Regions from separate parts of the Mesobacillus sp. AQ2 genome, predicted to be linked through region 1. Evidence: riboswitches for the same ligand, from Rfam matches in the RefSeq annotation. Region 1 holds a riboswitch; the other holds the start of a gene.

Region 1 (7,655 bases):
TTGAGTCCTTGTCGCTGTTATTGGAAGATGCAGGTGAAGGTGAAGGCGCAGCAGCTGCTGCTGCCTCGATTTCATCTGTTGGTCCGGAAACTTCTTCTAACACCGGTGCCGCATCTTCTTCTTCCTGTTTTATGTCTTTCCAGTCTTCTTTACTCTCAACATTGATCATTTCCACGCCAGCCCGTTCAAGCGTTTTATTCAAGGGTCCACCTTCACCATCCAGATAGGAAAGGATGCTGAAAAAGGTAATGGGCAGCAAAATGAAAAATAATGCCATCAGCCTGATCACCGGGTATTTAACTTTCACTTTCGTTTTTTTCTGTTTTTGTCTATGGATCTCACTTCTTGGCGGCAGTGCATCCTTTTTCTCAACTTTACTATCAGACTTGCGTTCTACCCTTTTTCTCAGCCGCTCCGCCTGGTCCCTGATCGGTTTTTCCTTATTCACTTCCTGTACCCCCATTTGCTGCATGAGTTCTGAATTTTATGATCAAACCTAAGATGAAATCAATAACAAAATGCATGATAATGGTCACTGCCAGGTTGTGCGTGACCATATATATAAAGCCAATCAAGAAACTCAATAAGATAATATTAGTAAACAAAAACCAATTGAACAAATAACGGTAATGAACGACTGCAAAAATGATGCTCGAAATGATCAGACCTGTATTTGTCTGGATGACTCCCCGAAAGAGTATTTCCTCACTGGCAGCAACCACCGCTGCAATCAGCATGATCTGGGAGACGCTTCTATTCCTGAATATTCTTTCGTTCAGCCCACCATCGTCATAATACGATTTCGGCAGATATTTCATAAGGACGACGTCCAGCGCGACAACTGCCGCCCCTGCCCCTAAACCGTACGTCAAAATATTCTGATCATCCCAAACGAATAATTCCGTGAATTCTTTTATACTATCAAACACTATCATACCCAAAATGGACGAAATCGTTAATAGTAAAATTTGAGTAGCCGCAAGATGGAAAAGCAGTTCCTTTTCAGTAAGCCCCGCCACGGTTTCCTTATACCGATCTTTCATTCTATCCGCTCACTTATCAATAAAATTGAAGCCAAATCACGCTTCCAATCCATCACAGTTTCCTCATGTTCAATGGATGATTTGGTTTCTTTATAATGCTCCATATTTATACCACAGCAGCTGCAGCAATTCTCAGGCTTTCCTGCCAGTTGTTCATTGAATGTTTCCAGGATAAATGCTCTTTTGCATTCCTTTGTCTGGATCCATTCAAGCATGCTCCGGATCTTCTGCTTTTTCACAGACAAACGGTTATCAATCAATTGAATCATATTTTCCGAATCGGCTTTATAATTTACATTCCCAAGACTGGACAGGTATTCTTCGACAATCCTCCATTGTATCTCCGTGAATCCGCATATCATTGATAGCTCTTCGGCCCGATGGTCCAAATCATGGTAAGGTATTTGATGTTCAATTAAAAATCCGAACAATCGTTCCACCTGGTACTGATCTGGAAGTTCTGCTTCGGCGAGCTGGTACGCCAGCTGTTCATCTCCTGGAGAATACAGCAAAACGGCGATGGAATCCAAACCATCTCTTGCGGCTCTGCCGATTTCCTGAAGATACGATTCGATTTGCATTGGCATGTGAAAATGGATTACATACCGTACATTATCTTTATTGATGCCCATTCCAAAAGCGCTGGTGGCACAAACCACATCAAGCTGACCATTGATGAACTGCTGCTGGATCAGGACCCGGCTTTCCGAATCAAGTCCTCCGTGATAAGCCATGACATTCTTGCTGCCCTTCTCCCTCAAATGTGCGGCTGTTTGTTCAGCCACTTTCTTGCTTGAAAAGTAGATGATCCCAGGCCCTTTTAGGTATTTCACCAGCTCGGTTGTCCTTTCCAGCTTTTCCTGGAATGACGATGCTTGTTCGAGAGTGAGCGAAATAGATGGACGGTCCACCGAATAGACTATCTCATTCCATTCCTCAAGACAAAGCTTTTCAGCAATATCTCTGCGAACTTCCTTTGTGGCAGTGGCTGTTAATGCAAGCGTCAACGGTTGTCCAAGCTTCTTGCGGTATTCCCCAAGCTTAAGATAGTCAGGCCTGAAATCATAACCCCACTGTGAGATACAGTGGGCCTCATCCACAACAAAAAGGGACACAGACAGCTTCATCAGCCGATCCAATATTGAATCAATCCCCAGCATTTCAGGAGATATGAAAATATATTTGAATTTTTCGAGTTGCTCAAGTCCCTGGGCCTTTTGCCGCGGAGATAAGAAGGAATTTAAGGCAATCACTCTCTTTTCACCCATGGCCATCATTTGCTCAACCTGGTCCTGCATCAGCGACAGAAGTGGTGATACAACCAAAACTGGACCATCAAGCAGGTAACCTGGTAACTGATAGCAAAGTGACTTTCCTGTACCTGTCGGCAGCATCGATATAGTATGATTTTTCTCTAAGACAGCTTCAATTGTTTCACGCTGTCCCGGACGGAAATCAGTAAAATGAAAATATTTAGCCAGATAATGTTTCAGTTCCATTCGGCATCACCATATTTAGCGAGAACAAGCCTGATTTCAAAATAAGAGGCATCAGCCACGCGTTCTTTAATTTGTTTCAGTTTTTTTGCGGAATTTTGCTGTGCAGCCATCAATATTCTTTCCTTTTTATCAGATGGTACAAAGTGATCTATATCAAATTCCTTTATTGTAAGCACAATTTCTACAATATGATCCTCGATCGTGCTGTGCTTAAGGTTTCTGACAGCGGCTATTTCATCAAGGCTGTAGCCCCTTTTAAGAAATTTATACGTTTTGTCGGTTGAAAGCGTCAATGGCACCTCTCGTTCTGCCTTATTCAACAATCCACTCAAAAGCGGATATACGTATGGGTCACCGGTAATCTTGTCGAACATGGCATGCATACAATTCAGAAACTCATAATGATAATGAGCCGGTTCTATGCCAGTCCGTTCAGAAGCCTGCATGATCGTCAAGCCGATCTTCTTGAAACCGGTTAACCTTAACACGACCAATTCCGGTCTGGTCCCCTCATTCTCAAGTGCTGAAATAAGTTCTTCATACAGCCTTTCAGCCAGTAAATAGCGATCTTCATTTTGCTGTCTGATATATCTCTTCACCCAGCTAAGTGTTTCCGGTTTATTCCTGATGGGGATATAGGATCGTTCTTGATTGATCAGATTCGAACTCACCTGGATGAGCAGAGTCAATCTTTCCCAGAAGGACTCAGTTACCTGATGGTACTTCCAGCCATTTAAAAATTTCGGGAGAGTACATTGAGATAAACGCTGTTCAAGTACCTCTTCCCCTCCGGACGTTAATTTAACTTTCGATTCTGCTATCTCCTCTACCAAACCGCTGTGCTTCAGCCTTCCGACCATTTTTTCCAGTCCATCCCGGGTAACAGAAGAGTATGTAGAGAAATACGGGGTGATTTTATATAGATGAGCATCCTGGATAGTCTGTGATGAGCGTTTGCCCTGTAAAAGGTGAAACACAGAATAAATCGTCCTCTCACCATTGATTCTTTTCAATATCGACAAAATAACAGACTCCAAATAGGTTATCCTCATACTATCACCCTTGAAATTAATGCTTTGATGGCTTAAAACATTTTTCCATCCATTTGCCTGCCACATTTTTTGGGTATAATAAACAAAGCTGACGGAAAAAATTCCTGTCCTGCTATAGCAGAAAAATAATATACCATTATTTTAACATGAAAATGTCGAGCAGAATGTTTTATTTTCAGCGTAAAATCCATTCAACGCCTTATCTGATAAGCATTCTCAATACTTTTTTTTATTGAAATGTTGGCGATACAGTTTTACAATAGATATGAGGAATACGTTTTCACTGATATTGGTGAAAACAGCATATTATTGTTAAACACTTGGGAGGAATTATATCATGGCTAAGTACACAATTGTTGACAAAGAAACTTGTATTGCATGTGGAGCTTGCGGTGCAGCTGCTCCAGATATCTATGATTACGACGATGAAGGCATCGCATTCGTAACACTTGATGACAACGAAGGTATCGTTGAAATTCCAGACGTATTGATCGATGACATGATGGATGCATTTGAAGGATGCCCGACTGACTCAATCAAGGTTGCTGACGAGCCATTCGACGGAGACGCAACGAAGTTCGAATAAGACCATACATAAATTCCCGCTTCCTAAGCGGGAATTTTTTTATTGTGTCTGGGAAAAAACACCAAAAAAGCAACGGTGCAGGCCGTTGCTTTATATCGTCAATTATAAAATTAGGCACTCTTATAATTTTGCTGTCTTTCGATCCACGTTTTCATTCTCGTGAACATTAGCATGAACACAATAGACATCATCAGGCCTTTAACAAAGTTGAAAGGCAGGATACCCGCCACAATAAACTGTTTTGTTTCTGGACCAGACATTGCCGGCATATTCAGGAACAATGTATAAGCAGGCAGGAATACATAGTAATTAAGGACACTCATCAGAATGGCCATGCTGATCGTCCCTGCCACTAAGGCAAATGTCATTCCCTTTTTAGTTTTTACCCGCTGATACAGATAGTAAGTTGGCAGAATGAATAAAACTCCTGCAGCAAAGTTGGCAGCATGGCCTACTGGCACTCCAGTTTCACTGCCTGTCATGAAGTAATCAAGGATATTCTTTATAAGTTCTACTAAAATACCAGCTGCCGGACCGAAGATCAAAGCAGCGATCAATGCAGGAATATCACTGAAATCGACCATCAAGAATTTTGGAAACGGCGGCAGCGGAAAATTCAGCAGCATTAAAACATAAGATATACTGCTCAACATTCCAATTGAAACCATTGCTTTTACACTAAATTTTTTCATTTCCCTCTCTCCTTATAGAGATCCATCTCACATAAAGAAGAAAGGTTCAGCATTCACATACCCATAGACAAATAAAATCCCCCAAGTTTTATGCTTGAGGGAGAATTGACTAAGGCATGCTTAATAAACGTTCAAACCTGCATTTTTTGAACGTCTGCAGAACCTCCATCTTCTCCCATCCAGACTATACTGTCGGCTTTGGAATCGCACCAAATCCTGCCTCAAAAGGCTCGCGGGCTTAGAGAAGATACTCATTACCGCCGATCGGGAATTTCACCCTGCCCCGAAGATAGACCATATTTAATTAACATGTTTATTATACTGAAAAAAAGAATTTTTGTGAAGATGTTTGCTTGTGACGTTTTTATGTCCGCACCAAATCAATCCTATACTCCTTCCTGGCTGAATATGATTAGGAAAAGCCTGCAAAATTCGGAAAATCAACCTTAAATCCCAATAGTGACTTCTTTTTATGGGAGCGTTTACATTGAATTCAAGAACATTAAGAGGATTTGACAAAAGAATATTCGTCTTGTAAAATAATCAGAAAATTATTTTTATTTACATAAGGGAGTGGGCAAAAATGTTTCAAGTGTTAGCTGCTGATTCAATCAAAGAACAAGGCTTGCAGCCATTGCTGGAGTGGGAGCAGGCAGAAGTGTACACAGGGGGAATTGATTCCGGACTTGTCAGTTTGGAAAAAGTCGACGCGTTATTAGTAAGAAGTGCGACAAAGGTGACGGCCGAGCTGCTCGACTTCATGCCTTCACTGAAAATCATCGGACGTGCAGGTGTCGGTGTTGATAATATTGATATTGCCGCAGCGACGAAAAGAGGGATTGTCGTCGTCAACGCCCCAGACGGCAATACGATTTCCACTGCTGAACATACTTTTGCGATGATGTCTGCATTGATGAGGAATATCCCGCAGGCACACTCAACCGTAAAAAATGGGGAATGGAAAAGAAATCAGTTTATCGGGAATGAACTTCACAGCAAAACATTGGGAATCATCGGATTAGGAAGGATCGGATCCGAGCTTGCCAAAAGGGCAAGGGCTTTCGGCATGTCCGTTAAGGTGTACGATCCATTTTTAACGAAAGAACGAGCAGATGTCTTAGGAGTACAATTATCTACTTTCGACAACGTTCTTCAGGAAGCGGATATCATCTCCGTCCACACTCCTTTGACGAAAGAAACAAAAGGGCTTCTTAACGAAAGGACTTTGAGCCAGACGAAAAAAGGGGTCTATCTCCTCAATTGCGCCAGAGGCGGAATCATCGATGAGATGGCCCTCGCCCACTTTATCGAAAAAGGCCACGTAGCAGGTGCTGCCCTCGATGTTTTCGAAGTCGAACCCCCAGGGGAACACCCTTTACTTAAATTTGATTCCGTCATTGTCACCCCACACCTTGGCGCCTCAACGAAAGAAGCACAGTTGAATGTCGCTACTCAGGTTGCCAGGGAAATCAGGACTTTTTTTGAAAATAATCCTGTTGCCAACTCAATTAATCTGCCGGCCATGTCTAAAGAAATTTATGAAAAAATACAGCCTTTCCACCAGCTTGCAAAGGAAATGGGGAAAATCGTATCTGAATGCCATAACAAAGGCGTAAATGAATTGACAGCCACCTATTCAGGGACGGCTGCTGAACTTGAAACCTCCTTTTTGACAAAAGCACTACTTTCAGGTTTTTTCGAAAATCGAATTGATGTGAATGTGAATGAAGTGAATGCGATTCATATCGCGAAAGAGCGTGGAATCATGGTCGGGGAAAAAGTGACCGGAAACTCGTTCGGCTATGCAAACACCGTGACCATCACCGCAAGCGGAGACGGAGATGATTTTACAGTGAGAGGAACTTATATAGAAAACTACGGCCCAAGGATTGTCAGTCTCGATGGATTTAACATTGATTTCCATCCATCAGGCAACCTGCTATATATCCAGCATATGGACCGTCCTGGTGTAATCGGCCATGTAGGAAGGATACTTGGCGACCATGATGTGAACATCGCAACCATGCAGGTTGGCAGAAAGGAAGCTGGCGGAGAAGCGATAATGGTCCTATCCTTTGACAAGCCGCTTTCGAATGATATGATCGCCAAGCTCGGGTCACTGCAAGATATCGTAACAATCAATAGCATCATTCTCTAAATACACGAAGCAGGCCTCGAATCTGAATTGGAGGCCTGTTTTTTATTCGTCTGTCAATCAGGCTTAACCCAGCGGAAAAGCTTTTCGTTCTCCTTTTGAAAAAGTCATGATCTCTTTGTAGCCAGCCTCTTTCGCAAGCTCAAGAGCCTGATCAAAATCCGCGCCAACATGTTCAGGGACATGGGCATCCGATGATAATACGATCGGAATTTTTTTATCAAGGCACATTTGCAATAGCCTTTTATCTGGATACAATGTTTGAGTAGGTTTCCGTAATCCAGCAGTACTTATTTCGACGCAAGTCTTTGATTGCGCCAGTGCTGTTGTCGCCCTGTCATACTGTTCCAATAGAAAACTTTCATCTTCGGGGACATAGTTAAAGATTTTCACAAGATCAATATGTCCAATAATATCAAACAAGTCAGACTGCGCAAGGGTCACGACCTGGTCGAAGTAGTTTCGGTATACTTCCTTTACGTCCCTTTTATCCCATTCTTTTCGATATTCAGCCAGGTCAATCCCAAAATCGCCGATCCAATGAATCGATCCGATTACATAATCAAAATCGTAGCTTTTGATGAATCGTTCCATTTCTTCATGTTTGCCTGGGGTGTAATCCATCTCA
Region 2 (7,655 bases), 830 kb from region 1:
TTTTGAACTTATTGGACTTTTTGACCGGTTCCGATACAGGGTACCGGGGTTGCTGATCATTGGCCGGTTTGGGTTCATGGTACCGGGACTCCTGCTCGTTGACCGATTTCGATTCATGGTAGCGGGATCCCTGCTCCTTGACCGCTACCGATTCATGATACTTGGATTGCTGCTCCTTGACCGGTTCCGGTTCATGGTACCGGGATTCCTGCTCGTTGACTGGTTCCGATTCATCATAACGGGATTGCTGCTCAAACTCTTTCATGGTATTTCCTCCTCGTTTGTTAACTTGTTTTCATCATAACCAGAAATTATGAACAAATTATTAACAAACTAAGGCGAGGATTTTAAAAGTTTGGGAAGACTTTGCTAGTCGTGGCCACATAAAAAAGCTGCAGACATGGTAGCCTGCAGCTTCTTTAAAAGATTACATTTCAATATTTTTCATCAAATTTGCCATTTCGATTGCCGAAGCCGCTGCGTCCCAGCCTTTATTGCCTGCTTTCGTTCCGGCGCGTTCAATTGCCTGCTCGATTGTATCGGTCGTCAGGACACCGAAGATGACAGGGACTCCTGAGTTCATCGCCGCGGCTGATACCCCTTTGGCAGCTTCATTGCAAACATAGTCAAAATGCGGAGTGGAGCCCCGGATGACGGTTCCTAAAGTGATGACTGCATCATATTTATTGCTCTTTGCCATTTTTTGCGCTACCAATGGAATTTCGAATGCACCAGGAACCCAGGCAACATCGACATTGCTTTCGTCCACACCATGTCTCTTCAGTGCATCCTGTGCACCGCCCAAAAGCTTGCTTGTAATGAACTCGTTGAATCGGCCAACAACGATTCCGATTTTAAGACCCGTTCCTACTAAATTACCTTCAAAAGTTCTATTCATGACTATTCCTCCATTTATAGATGTTATTTAGTTTTTTTCCGATTTAAAATTTTAGTAAATGACCTAATTTACTATATTTTGTTTTTAAGTAGTTTTCGTTTTCTTCCCTTGCTGGCATCTGGATAGGCACCCGGTCGACGACTTCAAGGCCATAACCCTTAAGTCCTCTTATTTTCCGCGGATTGTTCGTGAGCAGTTTCATTTGCTTGATGCCAAGGTCTTTTAAAATCTGTGCTCCGATCCCGTATTCGCGAAGGTCAGCACCGAAGCCGAGTTTTTCATTGGCCTCTACAGTATCGTAGCCCTCTTCCTGCAGCTTATAGGCCCGCAGCTTATTCATCAGGCCAATGCCCCTGCCTTCCTGGCGCAAATACAAAAGGACGCCGCGCCCCTCTTCGTTTATCTGTGTTAATGCGGCATGCAGCTGCGGCCCGCAGTCACAGCGGTACGAACCGAATACATCTCCGGTCAGGCACTCAGAGTGGACCCTGACCAATACCGGCTCATCCGGGTCAATGTCACCTTTCACAAGGGCAATATGTTCCTTGTCATCCACGACGTTCGAATAACCGACAGCCTTGAACATCCCGAATTCAGTCGGGAGATTGATTTCAACCTCTCTTTGAATCAGATTGTCCTTACGGTTGCGGTATTGAATAAGATCCTTGATGGTGATCATTTTTAAATCGAACTGGTCAGCAATCTTGCGAAGCTGCGGCACTCGTGCCATGGTGCCGTCTTCATTCATGATTTCACAAATAACGCCAGCCGGCTTGGCGCCGCACATTTTTGCCAGATCAACCGCTGCCTCCGTATGGCCAGCCCGTCTTAACACGCCGCCTTTTTTGGCGACAAGCGGAAAGACGTGGCCCGGACGTTTAAAATCGGCAGCCTTAGACTCTGGATCAAGCATGCTGAGTACTGTTGCCGAGCGCTCAAACGCAGAAATCCCTGTTGTAGAGAACTTATGGTCGATACTAACGGTAAAGGCAGTACCATGCGGATCAGTGTTGCGAGAAACCATCGGTATCAGGTCAAGGCTTTGTGCCAGTTCTGTTTCAATTGGAACACAGATCAAACCCCGGCCATGCGTCGCCATGAAGTTGATGACATCCGGCGTTGCCTTCTCAGCCAGCGCGATAAAATCCCCTTCATTCTCCCTGTCCTCATCATCACAAACGATGACTACTTTGCCTTGCATGAGTTCATATATAGCCTCTTCAATCGGATCAAACATTTTCATCACCCTCACATAAACCCGTTATCCTCTAAGAATTGGGCTGTAATATTACTTCCTCTTTTTGAAGCTGCTGGAACCTGGTTACTCAAGAAGTGACCTACATATTTGCCGATCATGTCACATTCTATATTGACGATATCGCCTTTATCCTTGAAGCCAAGCACTGTGTCAGAAAGTGTCAGCGGTATCAGCGACAATGTCAGGCTGTCTTCCGATATCCCGAAAACAGTCAGGCTTGTACCATCAACTGCGACGGAGCCTTTCATGATTACGTATTTCAGCAATTCGGGATCAAGCTGGATTTCATAATACACTGCGTTTTCAACTTGGGTTTTCCCTTTGATGACCCCGACTCCATCCACATGGCCGGCAACAAAATGCCCGCCGAACCGGCCTCCGGCTGCCATCGCTCTTTCCAGGTTCACCTTTGAGCCTCTCCTGACGGTTTTAAGGCTCGAGGCTTTTACCGTCTCCGGCATCACATCTACCGAAAATCTGTTTTCTGTAAAAGACGTGACAGTGAGGCATACTCCGTTGACAGCAATACTGTCACCAAGATGGACATCTGTCAGGACTTTTTTCGCGTCAATTGTCAGCACAAAAGATTCCCCGCTGTGCTGGATATTTGCAACGGTCCCGATTTCCTCAATAATCCCTGTAAACATATTAACCTCCCTCTAGACCGGCTCAGCAATGATCCGGATATCCTGGCCGATTTGCTTTACATCAATGACCTTCAAGGGAACTGTTTCCTCCAGACGGGCAATGCCTTCGCCTCCGTATGCTGACGGGGCATTTCTGCCGCCGATCAGCTTTGGTGCAATATAGGTAATCACCCGCTGAAAAGCCTTCTCCCTTAAAAAACTGCCGTGGACTTCGGCACCGCCTTCAACATACAGTGAAGTAATGCCGCGCTCCCCCAGTTTTTCCAGCATTTCTTTAATTCCGACTTTCTCAGTCTCAAGCTTGATGATTTCGATGCCTTGTTCTTCAAATTGTTTTGCCCTTTCAGGCTCAGCACCCGCTCCTGTCACGATGATTGTCTTAGCTGCTTGATCATGGATCACCCCTGAATCGAAAGGGGTCCTGAGGGTGGAATCCAGAATCACCCGGATGGGATTTTTCCCGCCAGATTCAAGTCTGGTCGTAAGGCTTGGGTTATCTGTTATGACGGTGTTGACACCAACCAGAATGGCATCCTGTGTATGGCGGAAGTGATGGACATCCTTACGCGCTTCCTCCCCGGTGATCCATTTACTCTCCCCGGTCACTGTTGCGACTTTGCCATCAAGGCTTGTGGCTGACTTCAAGGTTACATATGGAAGCCCTGTGCTTATGTAATGAAAAAACACCTTATTAAGAGCAATAGCTTCTTCCTCCAATAATCCAACCTCTACCTCAATTCCCGACTCACGCATCTTTTTGATTCCTGCTCCGCCAACGAGCGGGTTAGGGTCAACCGAAGCCACAAACACCTTTTTGATGCCCGACTCTATGACAAGATTCGAACATGGCGGAGTCTTCCCGAAATGGCTGCACGGCTCAAGTGTCACGTAAAGACTCGCCCCATCCGCTTTCTCTCCTGCCATCCGGATGGCATGGACCTCGGCATGCGGCTCACCTGCCTTCAAATGCGCGCCCATGCCAACAACCTGCCCTTCTTTTACAACCACAGCGCCAACCTGAGGGTTCGGGGAGGTCTGACCTTCCGCTGCTTTTGCAAGATTGATGGCAAGGGCCATATAGTCCTGATTCTTCACTTTCATCCCTCCCTCTTTTAAAAAATATAAAAAGACCCCGAAACATAAGCGCTTCGGGGTCCTAAAAAAGACAATGTCAAACTAGAGGGTAAAAAAAGGGTATACTGCTCCCTTGTTTCTAATCCTCGTTTTTTCCTTCTCCCATCCAGACTTTAACTGTCGGCCCTGGAGTTTCACCAGATCCACCGCTTAACAAATGTTAACCGGGTCACGGACTAAGAAGCACATGCTTCATCACCGCCGGTTGGGAATTTCACCCGACCCCGAAGGAATATATTAAGTTAGTGACATTATACAGAACATGTTCATAAATAGAAAACAAAATGACCTTTTATTTTTTCATCAGTTTCTCAATCGTCGTCAACAGTTCATCGATCACTTCGTTATCACCTTCCTGAATCCGTTCAACGATACATGATTTCATATGGCCTTCAAGCAGCAGCTTAGCCACGCTGTTCAATGCCGCCTGAGTCGCAGAAATTTGTGTGATCACGTCATCACAATACGTATCTCTTTCAATAAGTCCTTTTATGCCGCGTATTTGTCCTTCTATCCGATTCAATCTCGTGACGAGATTCTTTTTCGTTTTTTCAGAATGGTGGCTTTTGCGCTCTGAAGAGCAGCAGCTGTCACCACATTCAGCCGGGTGTACTTCGGGCTCTAAAATGTCCATCTAAAAACCCCCTTTTACATCTTTAATTATATTTTATCATACCCCTACACAGTAAATAATCGCAAATTCACAATCAACTTTTACATATAAAACGTTTTAAAAGGGATAACTATTTTTAACGAATATATTAATAAAGTTTCTATTAAGCAAAAAAGTGGTGTGATGATGAAAAAGTTCCGGCTTCCTGCATCCATTAGCGAGAAAAAAGAAGTTCATTGCAGTGGATATGAAAAACTTAAAGCAATCTTTCAGCAGACTGCAGACTTTAAAGAGTCTGAATTTAAAAGAGGAAATTGCACATTGCGTTTTTGTTTCCTTGAAACCATGGTGTCGCCCGACAAATTCAAGGAACTATTATTGATTCCTTTATTGATGGAAGATTCGAAGATTACACCCGCTGAGCTTAAGTCGTTAAATGGTGCACCGGTGAATACACAAGAGGAAATGATCAGCGGCATCCTCAGCGGTGGATATGTTTTGTTCATATGCGAACGGGACGAAGCCTGGTTATTCACATTCCCTAAGGATATCCAACGTGCCATACAGGAACCGATAAATGAAGCAGTGGTTCGCGGCGCACATGATGGCTTCGTTGAAAAACTTGAAACAAATATCAGCCAGCTAAGGCTTAGAATTAAAAATCCAGAATTCACGGTTAACTACCATGAGTTAGGCGATAAGACAAAAACCAAAGTAGCTGTCATTTTTATGAAAGGGATTGCTGACCAGAAAATCGTTGATGAAGTTGAAAGAAGGCTTTCCTATATTTCGACTGACATGGTTTTAAGTCCAGGCTATATAGAGGAGTTCATTGAGGATGATCCATTCTCTTTGTTTCCACAGCTCATCAACACCGAGAGGCCGGACAGGGTGATCGCGAATCTGATGGAAGGCAGGATCACCATCATTGGTGATGGCAGTCCGACAGCCTTGATATTGCCAATTACTTTTTTTGCATTCTATCAGTCTTCGGATGATTATAACAGCCGGTGGATTCCTTCGTCATTCATCCGATTGCTCAGGTATGTCAGCTTTCTTATCGCCATCACATTGCCGGCCTTTTACATTGCGATTATTGCTTTTCACCTTGAAGTCATCCCTCATGAGTTAATTCTCCCATTAAAGGGATCTGTAGAAGGAATCCCATATCCTCCGCTTTTGGAGGCTTTCTTCATGGAGATAACGATTGAATTGATCAGGGAAGCTGGGATCAGGCTTCCGAGACCGATTGGACAAACCATCGGAATTGTTGGAGGTCTTGTCATTGGTGATGCCGTTGTAAGCGCAGGATTGATTTCTAATATCATGATTGTCATCGTCGCTGTCACTGCGATATCTGCGTTTGTCGTCCCTTCCAATGAAATGAGTACGACCGTCCGGCTGATCAGGTTTCCCCTAATGGTTGCGGCTTCAATATTAGGTTTCGTGGGACTGACTTTTGGCCTGATATTCGTCTTCATTAAACTGTGCAAGCTCGAATCTTTCGGAGTGCCATATTTTTCGCCATTGGCTCCATTGCAGGTCAAGGATCTTAAGGACACATTTTTGAGAATGCCTCTTTGGAAAATGGATGAGCGTCCGCGCAATTCACATGCGGTAAACACCAAGAGACAGCGGGACTCTAGAGGATGGAAAACAAATGAACCGAGATAAAGATACGATTACCCATCAGCAATTTTTCTTTTTGATCATCCAGACACAGTTGGGTGTAGGTGCCCTGTCTCTCCCATATGAAATGCATAAATCTGCGCAGTCAGATGGATGGATTTCGATACTTCTGGCCGGCCTTTTGCTTCAAGGGGTCTTATTAATGTATTTCATGCTTTTTAAAAAATTCAAGTCTAAAAACATCCTTGATATTTCAGCGTTTGTGTTAGGCAGGAAGATTGGTAAACTAATTTCTCTTTTCTATATGCTATATTTCATCAGTGTCGGGAGTCTGATTCTTGTGCTCTATGTCAGAATTATCGATCGCTGGATCCTTCCCTATACTCCAAATTGGGTAATCGGCGGTTTGCTTTTGCTGTCCGGAATCTATTTAAGTGTTGGCGGATTGAAAGTCCTGGCCCGTTTTTACACATTGGTCACACCGCTTATCCTTTTGCTCTTGCTGCTTGTTTCCTACACGTTGAAGGATGCGAACATTTATTATATGTTACCGATAGGACAGGCTGGCATCAAAGATATTGTCATTGGCAGTAAAGACGCGATCCTTTCCATGCTGGGGTTTGAAATCATCCTTCTCACTTTTCCAATGGTATCAGGAACGACACTTCAAAAATTCAAGGCAGTATCTTTTGCTAACCTGTTCAGTACCATACTTTATGCCTATGTGGTTATCATCAGTTTCATTTACTTCAGCCCGGCTGAAATAAAAATATTGCCAGAACCGCTTTTGTATATCTTAAAATCTTATACGTTCAAACTCATTGAACGAACGGATTTACTATTTCTGTCAATCTGGATATTCCTTGTATTCACTTCTTTCTGCAGTTACCTGTTTCTGGCCGCTGACTCAGCCGCTAAAATTTTTTATAAAAGGGATCGACGGAAACTTGTGTATTGTATGGCGCTTATCATTTATGGCTTTTCTTTTTTACCTGAAATTGACATCAAATATTTAGATATCATGAGTAGCAATATCCCGAAGGCCGGTTTTATTTTCATCCTTTTCCCTGCCTTTTTACTCACCGTTTCATTCCTGTTCAAAAAATCCGAGCATGGAGGTAAGGCCAATGACCCGAATTCTTAAAACAGGCATTCTTGCTATTGTCACCCTTCTGTTGCTTAGTGCCTGCTGGGATCAGCATTTATTGAAGGATGTAAAATTATTCATGGCGGCCAGCTTCGATTTGACTCCTGACGGAAAAATACTCGATGAGCTTACTTCCCCAATCATAAAAAAGAATCAAGAGGGAGGAGGGGTCAGCGGATATACCATCAGTTCTGGCCTCGGAAATACACCAAGAGAGGCACGGGCGGACATAGACAGAAAATCGGAAAAGGTCTTTGATGCATCCAAACTAAGGGTGTTAATCATAGGGAATGAGCTCGCAAAAAAGGATATCTATTCTGTACTTGATT

The links. A riboswitch is a leader RNA that binds a small molecule or an ion and turns the genes downstream of it on or off. The one in region 1 is predicted to bind FMN.
Region 2: another riboswitch for FMN. It lies ahead of ribD (bifunctional diaminohydroxyphosphoribosylaminopyrimidine deaminase/5-amino-6-(5-phosphoribosylamino)uracil reductase RibD); the one in region 1 lies ahead of QNH36_RS15875 (ECF transporter S component).

The regions. Positions count from the first base shown of each region.
Region 1 covers NZ_CP126080.1:3,141,538-3,149,192, forward strand. The annotation lists gene QNH36_RS15850 (LysM peptidoglycan-binding domain-containing protein) at 1-448, opposite strand, end outside; gene QNH36_RS15855 (CPBP family intramembrane glutamic endopeptidase) at 441-1,043, opposite strand; gene QNH36_RS15860 (RecQ family ATP-dependent DNA helicase) at 1,040-2,542, opposite strand; gene QNH36_RS15865 (YpbB family protein) at 2,533-3,564, opposite strand; gene QNH36_RS15870 (ferredoxin) at 3,932-4,180, shown strand; gene QNH36_RS15875 (ECF transporter S component) at 4,291-4,872, opposite strand; FMN riboswitch at 5,036-5,167, opposite strand; gene serA (phosphoglycerate dehydrogenase) at 5,456-7,030, shown strand; gene QNH36_RS15885 (histidinol-phosphatase) at 7,094-7,655, opposite strand, start outside.
Region 2 covers NZ_CP126080.1:3,966,983-3,974,637, forward strand. The annotation lists gene QNH36_RS19955 (S1C family serine protease) at 1-265, opposite strand, end outside; gene ribH (6,7-dimethyl-8-ribityllumazine synthase) at 428-898, opposite strand; gene QNH36_RS19965 (bifunctional 3,4-dihydroxy-2-butanone-4-phosphate synthase/GTP cyclohydrolase II) at 942-2,135, opposite strand; gene ribE (riboflavin synthase) at 2,147-2,803, opposite strand; gene ribD (bifunctional diaminohydroxyphosphoribosylaminopyrimidine deaminase/5-amino-6-(5-phosphoribosylamino)uracil reductase RibD) at 2,816-3,898, opposite strand; FMN riboswitch at 4,028-4,173, opposite strand; gene QNH36_RS19980 (metal-sensitive transcriptional regulator) at 4,230-4,571, opposite strand; gene QNH36_RS19985 (spore germination protein) at 4,734-6,224, shown strand; gene QNH36_RS19990 (GerAB/ArcD/ProY family transporter) at 6,211-7,323, shown strand; gene QNH36_RS19995 (Ger(x)C family spore germination protein) at 7,307-7,655, shown strand, end outside.